DNA from 3 places in the Paraburkholderia sp. MM6662-R1 genome. Region 3 is predicted to be linked to each of the others. Evidence: riboswitches for the same ligand, from Rfam matches in the RefSeq annotation. Region 3 holds a riboswitch; each other region holds the start of a gene.
What was found. Region 3 has a riboswitch for cobalamin ahead of OKW39_RS07745 (TonB-dependent receptor domain-containing protein). Riboswitches for the same ligand answer to the same signal wherever they lie in the genome.
Positions count from the first base shown of each region.

Region 1: it holds a riboswitch for cobalamin, as region 3 does, so the genes downstream of both, OKW39_RS36845 (CbtB domain-containing protein) here and OKW39_RS07745 (TonB-dependent receptor domain-containing protein) in region 3, are expected to answer to the same signal.
Region 2: it holds a riboswitch for cobalamin, as region 3 does, so the genes downstream of both, OKW39_RS03830 (TonB-dependent receptor) here and OKW39_RS07745 (TonB-dependent receptor domain-containing protein) in region 3, are expected to answer to the same signal.

Region 1 is NZ_JBNDLV010000004.1:1,503,500-1,507,604, forward strand. Features, by position in the region: gene OKW39_RS36830 (ATPase domain-containing protein) at 1-1,059, opposite strand, end outside; gene OKW39_RS36835 (hypothetical protein) at 1,257-1,697, shown strand; gene OKW39_RS36840 (histidine phosphatase family protein) at 1,711-2,331, opposite strand; cobalamin riboswitch at 2,419-2,564, shown strand; gene OKW39_RS36845 (CbtB domain-containing protein) at 2,605-2,826, shown strand; gene OKW39_RS36850 (CbtA family protein) at 2,838-3,578, shown strand.
Region 2 is NZ_JBNDLV010000001.1:790,079-794,183, forward strand. Features, by position in the region: gene OKW39_RS03830 (TonB-dependent receptor) at 1-1,679, opposite strand, end outside; cobalamin riboswitch at 1,954-2,097, opposite strand; partial or broken gene OKW39_RS03835 (SET domain-containing protein-lysine N-methyltransferase) at 2,364-2,522, shown strand; gene OKW39_RS03840 (hypothetical protein) at 2,570-2,992, opposite strand; gene OKW39_RS03845 (hypothetical protein) at 2,966-3,235, shown strand; gene OKW39_RS03850 (Fur family transcriptional regulator) at 3,277-3,804, shown strand; gene OKW39_RS03855 (hypothetical protein) at 3,923-4,105, shown strand, end outside.
Region 3 is NZ_JBNDLV010000001.1:1,639,530-1,643,634, forward strand. Features, by position in the region: gene OKW39_RS07735 (ABC transporter ATP-binding protein) at 1-4, opposite strand, end outside; gene OKW39_RS07740 (FecCD family ABC transporter permease) at 1-1,065, opposite strand; gene OKW39_RS07745 (TonB-dependent receptor domain-containing protein) at 1,105-3,036, opposite strand; cobalamin riboswitch at 3,127-3,391, opposite strand; gene OKW39_RS07750 (ATPase) at 3,612-3,971, shown strand; gene OKW39_RS07755 (cell division protein ZapA) at 3,968-4,105, shown strand, end outside.

The DNA.
Region 1 (4,105 bases), on a different contig from region 3:
CACGTCGCTCGACAGCTCGCCCGGCGAGATTTCCGCGGGATCGATCTGGCGCAGCATCAGCAGACCGCTTTCGACGTGCGGCGCGAGATCCATGCCGAGCGTCGCGCAGCGTGTGACCAGCGTGCTGAGCGTTTCGTCGAATACGTAGTACGCGCAACGCTCGCCGCGTTCGAGTGCGGCAAGCAGGCACGACACGACGGTGGTGGTTTTGCCGACCCCCGACGGGCCGATGATCAGCGAATTGGTGCCGGGGACGAGGCCACCGCCGAGCAGCGCGTCGAGGCCGGGCGTGCCGGTGCTCATCGGGCTCGTGCCGAATTCGCTGCGATGCTCGGCGGCGACCAGACGCGGATAGACGCGCAGACCGCCGGTGTTGAGCGTGAAGTCGTGATAGCCCTCGCGGAACTTGATGCCGCGCATCTTCGCGATGCGCAGACGGCGGCGATTGCCGCCGTAATCATGAGCGACGTTTTCGAGGCTGATCACGCCGTGCACGATGCTGTGAAGCTGAATGCCGGAGGTGCTGGCCGACGTGTCGTCGAGCAGCAGCACCGTGCATTCGCGCGTCGAGAAATGGTGCTTGAGCGCGAGAATCTGCCGACGGTAGCGCAATGGGTTCTCCGCCAGCAGACGCAGTTCGGACAGGCTGTCCAGGACGACGCGCGCCGGCTTCAGTTCGTCGACGTGCTCGATTACGTTGCGCACGCTTTCGCCGAGTTCGACTTCGGCCGGGTGCAGCACGGTCTGTTCGTATTGCGGTTCGAGCCCTTCTTCGGGCAGTTGCTCCAGTATCGTGAAACGGCTCAGATCCCAGCCATGGCTCGCGCCGATCGCGAGCAGTTCAGCACGGGTTTCGGACAGCGCGATATAAAGGCCGGTCTGCCCTTCGTGCAGGCCCTTGAGTAAGAATTGCAACGCGAGGGTGGTCTTACCCGTGCCTGGCACACCCTCCACGAGGTACATGCGGTTCGGCGTAAGACCACCGCCGAGAATGTCGTCGATGCCTTCGATGCCCGACGATATGCGGGCGGGGGTAGGGGCGGCGGTAGTGGTCGACATGATGGTTGAATTGACGTCGGCAGTGGCTTTGATCGAAACGGGCGCGATGTCGCGGCCGGTATGGCGCTACGCAATTTGTGTGCCGTCGTGCATTGCCCGCGTGCTCGGGCCTCGCGCGCATGGGCATGAAGCGTGCTATTAAAGGTGGCTCGCTGCGAGTTTTTCTTCAGCAGCACTTTGGAAGCTTCACGCACACCATGAAAACCTGTCGACTTTCGGCTATCGCGCTTACCGCGGCATCGCTCGTTGCGCTGCTGCCGGTCAGTGCATCCGCCGACGATAGCCCCAGACCTTGCGGTGCGCTCAAACGGATCGTGGCCGCGGCGCCGGACGGCTTTGCCTCGCTGACACCCGACGACGGCAAAGGCGTAGCGCAACCTTATGGCGATGACGCGCAATGTTCGGCCGCGCATCGAAGTTTCCAGTGCACGTGGACGCCGCATCAGGCGGCGGGCTCGAACGCGGATGCATTGGAAGCCGTCGCGGCAGACGTCGCGTCGTGCCTGCCCGATGCAACGCACGATCAGAATTCGCCGGGACGTCAGCACTTTTATCTCGGCGCGAAGGATCGACGCACCGAAATCACGCTGACGCCCGAGGGGTCCAACCGGTTGCGGCTTGTGGTGTCGGGCAGGTAAGCGGCGGTGCCGTTCAGGCGGTGGCGGCCGGGCGCCACGACCAGCCGCGTCGCGAGTGGCGTAATTCGACGACCGACAGCGGCGCGATCTCGATGCGACAGAACACGGTTGGCGATGCGCCGAGGGCGTGCACGATTGCCGCTCGCAGTAGAGTCGCGTGGGTGATGGCGACGATGGTTCGACCTTGCGCAGAGGCCGCGAAGCTTGCTTCGTTGACGGCATTGCATGAACGCACGTCTGCCTGCTGCGCGTCGAGCCACTCTCCAACCCGCTGCACGAGTTGACCGAACGATTCGCCGCCGGGCGGCGCGGTGTCGGGCTCGCGTGTCCAGGCGGCGAGTTCGCGGGGCGTTGCGTCGGCAATGGCCGCGAGGCGCTGGCCGCGCCATTTGCCATAGTCGATATCCACCAATGCGTCGGCAGGCGTGGCGCTCAGACCGAGCGCGGCGGCCGTTTCGCGCGCGCTGGCGGCGGGGCTGGTGAACACCGCGCCGTGGGCGGGAAGCGCGAGACGCGGTCGCGCCGCTTCGACTTCGGCGCGACCGCGCGCGTCGAGCGGATCGTCGTCAGGGAAGCGGCCCGCGCGCTGCGCGGCCGTTGCCGCGTGGCTCACCAGTAATAGTCGCGTATCCATTCTTTGCGTTGGCGCCTCATTCGTACTTGCCTGCGTGGTTTCATCGCCTCGCGGCTCGCGGCGCGCGTTGCGAGGTAGCCCTCGCCGTCACGGAAGCCGCAGTTTAGCGCGTAGAATACCGACACTGCGAAGCACGGAAGCCGGTGAGAGCCCGGCGCGGTCGCGCCACTGTAATCGGCATTGCAATCCACAAGAGCCGAAAGCCAGACCCGAGCTTCGCACCATTCCTCTGCAATCGACTTTCGGGGCGCGTCACCCCAGGAGATGTCCATCATGACCGAAGCTGTTCTTGATCGCGCCGCGCAACCGGCGGCCCAGCCCACTCCCATTCCTTTGCGCGAACTGCTGCCGTGGGTCGTGTTCGGCGGCTTGCTGCTGTTGCTCGCGCTTTACTTCGTTGGTGCGGAACAGGGCGCGACGTCGCTCGTGCCCGGCATGTACGTGCATGAGTTCGTGCACGACGGCCGCCATCTGCTCGGCTTTCCCTGCCACTAACGGAGTTCGACATGGTAGGTAAATTGTTGGTGCGCGGGATGCTCGCGGGCATCGTCGCGGGCTTGCTCACGTTCGCGTTCGCGCGAATCGTCGGCGAACCACAGGTCGATCAGGCCATTTCATTCGAAGAAAAAGCGGCCGCCGCGCGCGGCGAGGCGCCCGAGCCCGAAATCGTGAGCCGTCAGACGCAGGCTGGCCTCGGCCTGCTGACTGGCGTGGTCACGTATGGCGCGGCATTTGGCGGCCTGTTCTCGCTGGTGTTTGCGTATGCGTATGGACGCGCGGGGACGTTGAGCGTGCGCGCGCTGTCCGCGTGGCTCGCGCTTGGCGCGTTCATCACGCTCGTGATCGTGCCGAATATCAAGTATCCGGCCAATCCGCCGTCGGTCGGTGATCCGGAGACGATCGGCACGCGCACGGGCCTGTTCTTTCTGATGATCGCGATTTCGCTCGCGACGATGGTGTTTTCGCTGAAGGTGCGGCGTCGCGCGGCGGCGAAGCTGGGTGCGTGGAACGGTTCGATCGTCGCGGGGCTCGTGTTCGTCGTGGTCATCGCGGCCGTGCAACTGTCGATGCCGGTCATCAATGAAGTGCCGGCCGCGTTCCCGGCTGTGCTGCTGTGGAAGTTCCGCGTCGCGGCGATCAGCATGCAGGTGGTCATGTGGACGACGATCGGGCTGCTGTTTGGCGCGATGGTCGAGCGCAGCGCTTTTATGCGTACGAATGCGCGGGTGACGATGAAGTCCGCCTGATGGTGACGGTGACACGCGGCCGCGCAAGCGGCCATTCTCGCGCGCAACGCGCGAGAATGGTTTTGCATCAAGTACTTGGCGCAGTTGTGGAGTGGTTATCCACAGCCTTGCGAACATTTTCTGTGGAAAAGCTGCTTAACGGCTTTTCGCAACTCCACTCATCTCTCCCTTTCGCCGCGGCGCTCCGGAGAATTCAATTGGAAGCCTAACTAATTCAGGTTGCACGCGGCACTGCTCAATTTTTAAGCTCTTCAACTTTTTAAAATAAATTGTGAGAAGGGTATTGACGTGTTGTCGACCGCTCTCCATAATCTCGTTTCTCTGCTGCAGACGCAGCGACGCAAACGAAGCGGTGCCGGGTAGTGGTGGTTCAGGCGCGGCGGGTTTGGCGGACCGATCTTTAAAAACTAACAGTCGATAAGTGTGGGCGCTTGATGCGGAATGCGGCGGCGGATTCTCCGGAGTCTGCTGTCAGGCAGAAGTATCAGAAGCCTCACACAGTATTAGAGGAAGGTTTGTCTGTCGAA
Region 2 (4,105 bases), 850 kb from region 3:
AAGGTCCACGATCCGCGGCCGCCGAGCACTTCCTGCTTGACACCCGCCTCCCACTGCTGACCGGTCGACAGCGTGAACTGACTGTTCGATTGCGACAGCGTAATCAGCGAACTGACGCCGTCGGTGCCGGTCGTGTACTGACCGTACACGGACAGTGTCGGCGTGAGCGAGAACACAAGGCCCGTGCGCCATCCTGTATGGGCGAACGTCCTGTCGAACGACGACGCCGCAGTCGTGGCAGTCGCGAACGTGTCGCGATGCAAGTCGATATGGTCGTAACGCAGGCCACTCACCCACGCGAGCCGCTCGGTCAGCTCGAACCGGTCCTCTGCAAAAAGGGACGCCTGATGCGTGACGGTGCGAAACGCGGGCACGGTCGAATCGGGACTGTCGAACACGCCCGGATCGAAACCGAATGCCGGCACGATCGACGAGCCGCCGTATGGTGAATTGCTTGTATCGACAAACGAGATCACATTGAAGTCCGCGCCGACGACCAGCCGGTTCTGATGGCCCCATGCACGCCCGTCGATCGTCGTGTCGAGCTGGTCGCCGATCTGCCGCTGATGATGGAGGATCTCGATGTAATCGCTGCGCAACACATCGCCATCCGGCTGCAGGGCGTAGCTCTCGCTATCGTGCCAGTGGCGGTTGGTCAGCAAATAATAGAGCTGGTTGCGCACCGTGATGCCAGGCATGGCGTGCCACTTCGCGTTCAGCCGCGTCCATTGGTCGTAATAGGAGATCGCGGAATCGGCGACGTTGTAGTTCTGGTAGCGGAACGCCGGATTGAGCGCACCGTCGAGCACCGGAATCCCGAAATAGCGCGCCGGCTTCTGGCGGCCGTAGTCGTAGTCGAGTGTGAATGACAAGGTCGGATCGACGTCGAGCCGCAATGCGCCGCCGAGCGCCGTGGTATGCGAATCGCCGCGCGGTACCCAGCCGTTCGAGCGGTCGTCGCTCACGTAAAAGCGGTATGACAGCATGGGCCCGAGCGCGCCCGTCGTATCGAGCGCCACGCGCTTCTCGCCATAGGCGCCCGCGCCGAGCTGGACCGTGGTCGCGTAGTCGCGCTGCGGCGCCTTCGGCACGACGTTGATCACGCCGCCGATGCCACCCTCACCGTAGAGCACCGACGCCGGACCGCGCAGCACCTCAATCCGGTCGACCGACCACGTATCGAACGGAAAGGTCACCGTGCCTGCGCCAGGATACATGCGCGTGCCGTCATAGAGCGTCGTGATCGACTCCGGCCCGCTGAAGCCGCGCACCGAGACCGACGTGCCGCCATTGCCGGGTGCCGCGTCGGTGGCAAAGCCGGCCGCACGCGTAATGGCCTCGTTGACCGTGGTGTCGCCGCGCACCTGAATCTGCTCACCGGTGAGCGTCTCGACGCTCGCCGGCGTATCGAGGCTCGACAGTCCAAGCCGGCTGCCGGTACGGATCGGCGTGCTCAGGTCCGGTGTATCCGTATGGCCCGATGCCTGGACCTTAACAGCCGGCAGCGTCTGTGCCGGCTCCTGCGCAGATTGCGTGCTGTCTGCCGCCGGGCCGCTGCCGTCATCAGCAAACGCGGACGACGAGCCGATCAGCCACGCGCAGCCGAGCATCCCTGCTGTGAGCTGACGGCTGCGGCGTCGCTGCGTTCGCGACGGCGAAAGGATCGAGATTTTCTTCATTGTCCTGCTCTCTTTTCTTTTTTCTCTGGCGCTACCGTATGCGGTGCGCCTGTTTGTTATGCGCTCGACACACGTGCCGATCCACCATGTCATCGACGCAGTGAAACGCCGCACGATTGCCGGAAACACGAACCAGGCATGCCGTACTGACCGGCGAAACTTACCGGGTCAACACAGACGACGGGAGAAAAAGAGGAAGCAACGGGCAGCCGATGCCCGGTGGACACTGACGATGCAGGTCATGGCGGTTCTCCTGGGGTTTCGCGCCCCATGACAGGTGAAGGAAGACAAGGCCCAGGTCTGACTCCCGGTTTCAGGAAACCGGTCACAGTGGCGCGACCGCGCTGGATTTGCACCAGCTTCCGGGCTTTGCGTGCGCAATTCTAATCGATCGCACACTCAATTCCCCCGCGCCCCGGCCTGGCTAGCGCATGCCTGCCCGTGCAGGCTGCCCGCTTCACGTCGGGGTCATCGCGCCAGCGGTCGGATCGCCCGCGATTCCGGCAGAACGATATCTAACCCGCATCGTAAACGCAACACAGTTGCGATAATTAGAAAAGGGAACGCTATACTTGAGTCTGCTTCACCGCATACATTCCTGCATTCATGCCCCGCCTGATCCAGATCCGACGCAGTCCCATCCATGGCAAGGGTGTCTTTGCCGTTGCCGACATTCCGCGCGGCATGCGCATCATCGAATACAGGGGGGCGCGCATTACCCACGCGGCAGCACGACGCCAGCATCCCGTCAACGCCGAAGACCCGTTCCACACCTTTCTGTTTGCGCTGGGTGACGGTGACGGCCGCTACTGCATTGATGCGGGCACCGGCGGGAACGCCGCCCGCTGGATCGATCATCGTTGCGCACCGAACTGCGAGGCGGTTGAAGACTACGACCGCCAGGGGATCCTGCGCGTGTACCTCCATGCCGCCGCAGTGAACGATGGAACGAGCTGTGCCATGCCTGTACCCGGCTTGATTTTGCGCTGCTCGATCCAGCCATCGACGGTCGCCAGCCGGTCACGCCAGCGCGTCGCCGCGCCGACCCGGCAGGCTGGGCCCGTGACGTCGACCGCCTCGCTGCGCTGTTCGACGACTATCGGCCGCGCATCGTCTTCTGCCCGCACGAGCGTGATGGCTCTGCGACGCACATCGGTGTCCACTGGCTCGTATGTGACGCCCTGCAGCACCATACCCACGCCGTCTGGCTTGCGCAGACAGAATTCTGGGGCACGCTTGAGCAGCCCAACACGCTCGTCGAACTCGACAGCTCGATCGTCGCGACCATGATCGAGGCGTTGACCTGTCACCATGGTGAAATTGCCCGCAACCCCTATCACCTGCGCCTGATGTCATGGCTCGCGGACAGCGTGCGACGCGGTGGCGAGGCTGTGTTCGGTGCCGGAATGCAACCGCCGTCCTTCGCCTTCGGCGCGTTGTACCGGCTCGAGCGCTCGGCAGGCGGCCGGCAGACGGCAGTCGGGCGTCCGATGGCCATCGCTGCGGAGGATGGCCTGCAACCGCTGTTCGACCAAGGCATGCCGCCAGGTCCATGACGACGACCATACGACCCGCGTGGCCTTGCCCGCGCGGGACGATGTATCATTCCATCATTGGACAGTTGCATCCACGGTCATCCATGCCTACCCGCCACTCTCCGCGCAAACATCCACCACACGCTCCTACCGACTGGCCATCGCGCCTGCGCGAGGCGGGGCTGCGCTCCACCGCGCTTACCGTTGCCGTGCTCGAACGCCTGGAGGGCGCCGAACAGCCCCGTTCGCACGAAGAACTCGCCCGCGATCTGGGCGCCGCTACAGGCGCGGGAAAAGTGGATCGCGTGACCCTCTACCGGATCCTCGACCGGCTGACTGCCGTTGGCCTGCTCACCCGAATCCAGGGATCTGACCGGGCCTGGCGCCATGCAATCGCAGTGCACGAGACCTCCACTGGTTATTTCGAGTGCGATCATTGCCACAACATTTCTGCGCTTCCGGAAGATCCGGAACTGGCCGGTGTGCTCGCCCGGATAGAGCGCAAGCTTAGCCGCCGCGGCGTTCATAGCACGAACTCTGCCGTCACGATTCACGGTACCTGCCGCGACTGCTCGACCCACGGCGTGTGAGCACGCAAGATCATTGCACCTGATTCGGCGGGTCCGAAATCAGGTTATTAACGCCACTTTGTTGCATTAATAACCAACCCTGCTACCATGGGATTTTCCGCTGGCGCCCGCCGTACCCATGACCTCGCCGATTCCCCAGAGCTTCGATGACTGGCAGCACTGCATTGAGCACGAGTGCGGCATCACGCTGACGCCGGCGTTCATCCAGGCACGGCTGGCCGTACTCGGCGACCCCGACAATGCCGAGACACAGCGGTTTGCGCGGCTCTACGGCGAAGTGCACCTGCAAAGGGTGCTGGGC
Region 3 (4,105 bases):
TCATCGGCGGCGTTTGAGCAGCATCCACAGGAACACCGGTACGCCGACCAGCGACGTGATCACGCCGACCGGCAATTGCGCGGGCGCGATCACGGTACGCGCGATCAGATCCGCGCCCATCACCGCGACACCGCCGCCGAGCGCGGCCGCCGGCAGCAGCATGCGCTGATCGTTGCCGAACGCGAGCCGCAGCATGTGCGGCACGACGAGACCGACGAAGCCGATCGTGCCCGCAGTCGTCACCGCCGCGGCCGCCGCCAGCGACGCGACCAGGTACACACGCAAACGCAGCGGCATCACGGCGACGCCCAACGCCTGGGCGGCCGCGTCGCCGCGCAGCAACACGTTCAGACGCGGCGCGGCCGGCACGATCGCAAGCAACACGAGCACGAGCGCCATCAGCGCGGTCCACGGCAGCGCGCCGCCGTTGAGGTCGCCGGTGAGCCAGAACAGCATGCCGCGCAGACGGCTGTCGGGCGCGAGATTGAGCAGCAGCGTGATCAGCGCGCCCCACCCGGCCGCGATCACCGCGCCGGTCAATAGCAAACGGGGCGACGTGTCCTGCGGCTCGCCGCGCCATAGCTCGCGACGCGCGAGGCCGAGCACCAGCAGGATCGACACGAACGCACCCGCGAACGCGCTCGCATCGACGAGCCACCATGCGCCGCCCGCGATCATCGCAACGAGCGCGAACGTCGCCGCGCCGCCCGACACGCCGAGCACGTATGGCTCGGCCAGCGGATTGCGCAGCAGCACCTGCAGCAGCGCGCCGGCGAGCGCGAGCAACGCGCCGCACGCGAAGCCCGCGAGCGCGCGCGGCAAACGCAACGTACGCACGATTTCGCCGGCGAGATCGTCGCTGCCCGTGCCGCCGAAGGTGTGCGTCGGCACGAGCGCCGCAAGCACGCGCGACGGCGCGAGCGGCACGCTGCCGAGCACCAGCGAGGCGCCGAGCACCGCCACGGCGGCGAGCGCGAGGCCGAGCCAGATCGCGGCCGCGCGTTTCGCGTTCATCGGGTGCGGCGTCGCCATCGCGGCACGCAGCGAAGCGGACCCGCGACTCATCCGCGTGCGCTCACGCATGCGGCCACCCCGGCGCGCGCGTCACTGCTGCTGCCAGCCGAGCGTGAGATACGCACCGCGTCGCGGCGAGTTATACGAGTAGGCCGTTTCATAATCCTTGTTGAACAGATTGTCGATTTGCGCACTGACGTACCAAGCTTTGGTGACGTTGTAGCGCGCCGACAGATTCACGATGCCATAACCGCCGAGGTTGCCGGTGCTATCGGTGCGCGGACCGCTGACGATCCACTCGCCGCCAACCCGCCAGCCACCGATGCTGCGATTCACCGCGAACGACCCGAACCGACGCGCGCGCCGCACGAGGTCGGTATCGTTGTCGAGATCGACCGGGTTCTGCAGCGTCACCGTTGCGCGCACGTCGGTCTTGCCGACATGACCGCTCCACGATCCCTCGAGTCCCTGCACCTTCGCACGGCCGACGTTCTCCGCGAGGTAGATGCCGGGGATCGTCTGCACGTAGTCGATCAGATTCGTATAGCGCGTCTGGAATGCGTTCAGACGCATCACGCCGAGCGCATCGGTCGCGTACTGCAAACCGGCTTCGACCGAATGACTGCGCTCGGGTTGGATCGACGGGTTGCCGCTGATCGGATAGTACAGATCGTCGAAGCTCGGCGCGCGGAACGCATCCGAATAGCTTGCGGTTACCTTCCAGCGCGACGTGATGTCGAATCCGTAGCCGAGATAGTAACTGTTCGCTCCACCGAAATCGGAGTACTGGTCGCGTCGCACGTTGGCCTGAATCTGGTTGCGGCCGAAGCGCGCGCTGTAGCCCGCGAAGACCGAATCGACGCGACGGTCGGGCGCGGCGAACGTGTCGGAGTCGAGCGTCTGGTCGAGATGCTCGTAGCCGAGTTGCAGCTTCTGGTTCGCGGCGAGCGCGAAATCGTTCTGCCACGTGTACTGGCGATTGTCGGTATCGAAGCGGCCGTTGTAGATGCCATTGGTGTTCGACACGCTGCGGTCGTCGCCCTCGGCGAGCGTGACGTGGGTGGTCCACCAGTCGGTCAGCTTGCCGTTCGCGAATACCGACACCTGACGCACCTTGCTATAGAGATTGTTCAGATCGGTGGGCTCGCCGTACGCATTGTCGTAGCTGTTGTCGTTGTTCGACTGGAAGTAGCTGACGCCCGCGTCCCACCTGTCGGTGAACTTGTGACGCAGCGACGCGCTGATGCTCTCGTTCAGATTGCCGTTTGCGTTCGGATTCGCGTTCGGCGCCTCGAGCGGATTGAGCGACGAAAAGCCGTCGTCCTTCGTGCGCGCGAGCGAAATATTGAAAGTCGTGCGGCCGTCCTGATCGAGCGCGCCGTTCACGCCGGCTGTTTGCGTCTGCGTGCGATAGCTGCCGTAGCCGACCGAAAAATTGAAACGCGGCGGATGATCGCCGCCGTCTTTCGTGAACACCTGCACGACGCCGCCGATCGCGCCCGAGCCATACAACGCCGACACGTTGCCGTTCACCACTTCGACGTGATCGACCTGATCGAGCGGAATCTGTGCGAGTTGAGCTGAGCCGAGACTCACCGAATCGACGCGCACGCCGTCGATCAGCAGCAGCGATTGCGTCGACGATGCGCCGCGCAGAAAGAGGCTCGTGGTCGAACCGGGGCCACCCGTGCGCGAGATTTGCGCGCCTGGCGCGAGTTGCAACAGGCCGGGCAGATCGGTCGCGGTCGTGTCGGCGATGTCCTGCTGATCGAACTGCGTGGTCTGCGGGATCGCATCGCGCAACGCTTGCGGTCCGCGTTGCGCGGTCACGACGATCGGCGACAGCACGCTGCCCGACGCATCGGCGGAGGTGAGATTGGCCGCGTCGGCAACGTTTGCGGCGCTCGCAGCGGTTGCATCCGTCGCGGACGATGAAGACGCAGGCTCGGCGCTTTGCGCATGCACGACGAGCGGCAGGCTCGCGAACGCGAGCAGCGTTGCGCGGGCGATGGGGGACAGCATGGGATGACATTCCTGTGGATAGCGTGCGCGGCCTGCTTCCCCGCAGGCCGACGCGTCACGAGGCGTCCCCTTGTTCAACGTTTTCGCGGGGGACGTCCCTCTTTTCTGGCCGGTATCCGGGCTACGACACATCGATCCCGCCTTCCCACGCGTGACGCGCAGTGGCACACTCGCACGTTGAACTTCCAACCTTGCGACCAGGACCGACCTGCATGAGCACATCACATGCGGTCGCTTACCGTTGCGGGGGCAGCGCAGGTTCGCGCATCCGGTTTTGGCACCGCGCGCGTCCTGCTTCCCGTTTAACTGCGCGCGCCGAGAAGCGCGCGCGGGCACCAGAGTGCGGGAAGTTTACGAGCGGCCTCGCGGGGCGTCAAGAAAGGTCAACCGGAGCGCAATCGGTTCTGTTGAATGCAGGTTATTGTCCGATGGATTACCGGTTTTTTACCTTATGGTCGACGACACGACACGCAACGAACCTGCACGTAGCGATGCTGTTACGTCTCGAAACGAGACAATTGTCGGAACCTGTAATATTCCGCGCTAAAATGCGATGTCTTTAGAGGACGCAGCACATGCTCACCGAACTCGAATCACTCTCCCAGAACATCGGCAAGCTGATTGCGATCAGCCAGCGCCACAACGAAGCGCGGCTCGCGCTCGAAGAGCAGCTCGCGCAAACGCGTGCCGAAGTGCAAGCCACGCATGCGGAACTCGCGCAATTGCGCGAAGAGCGCGACGCACTGCAGGCGGAACGCGACGCGCTGTCCGCCAAGATCGACGACGCTCAGGTGCGCCTGAATGCCATTCTCGAAAAATTGCCGCGCGCACGCGCGAGCAGCGAACCGGATAACCAGCTCGATCTGCTCGAGTCCGCCCAGCCCGGACACGAGGAAGCGGAAAGCGACGTGAGCCGACACGGAGAAAGCGCATGACCACCAAGCAGATCGAAGTATCGATTCTCGAAGTACCCTATCGTCTCGCCTGCTCGCCGGAAACGGAAGGCGCGCTGCTCGAGGCGGTCGCGCGCGTCGACGCCGAGATGAAGAAAATCCGCAGCGGCAGCAAC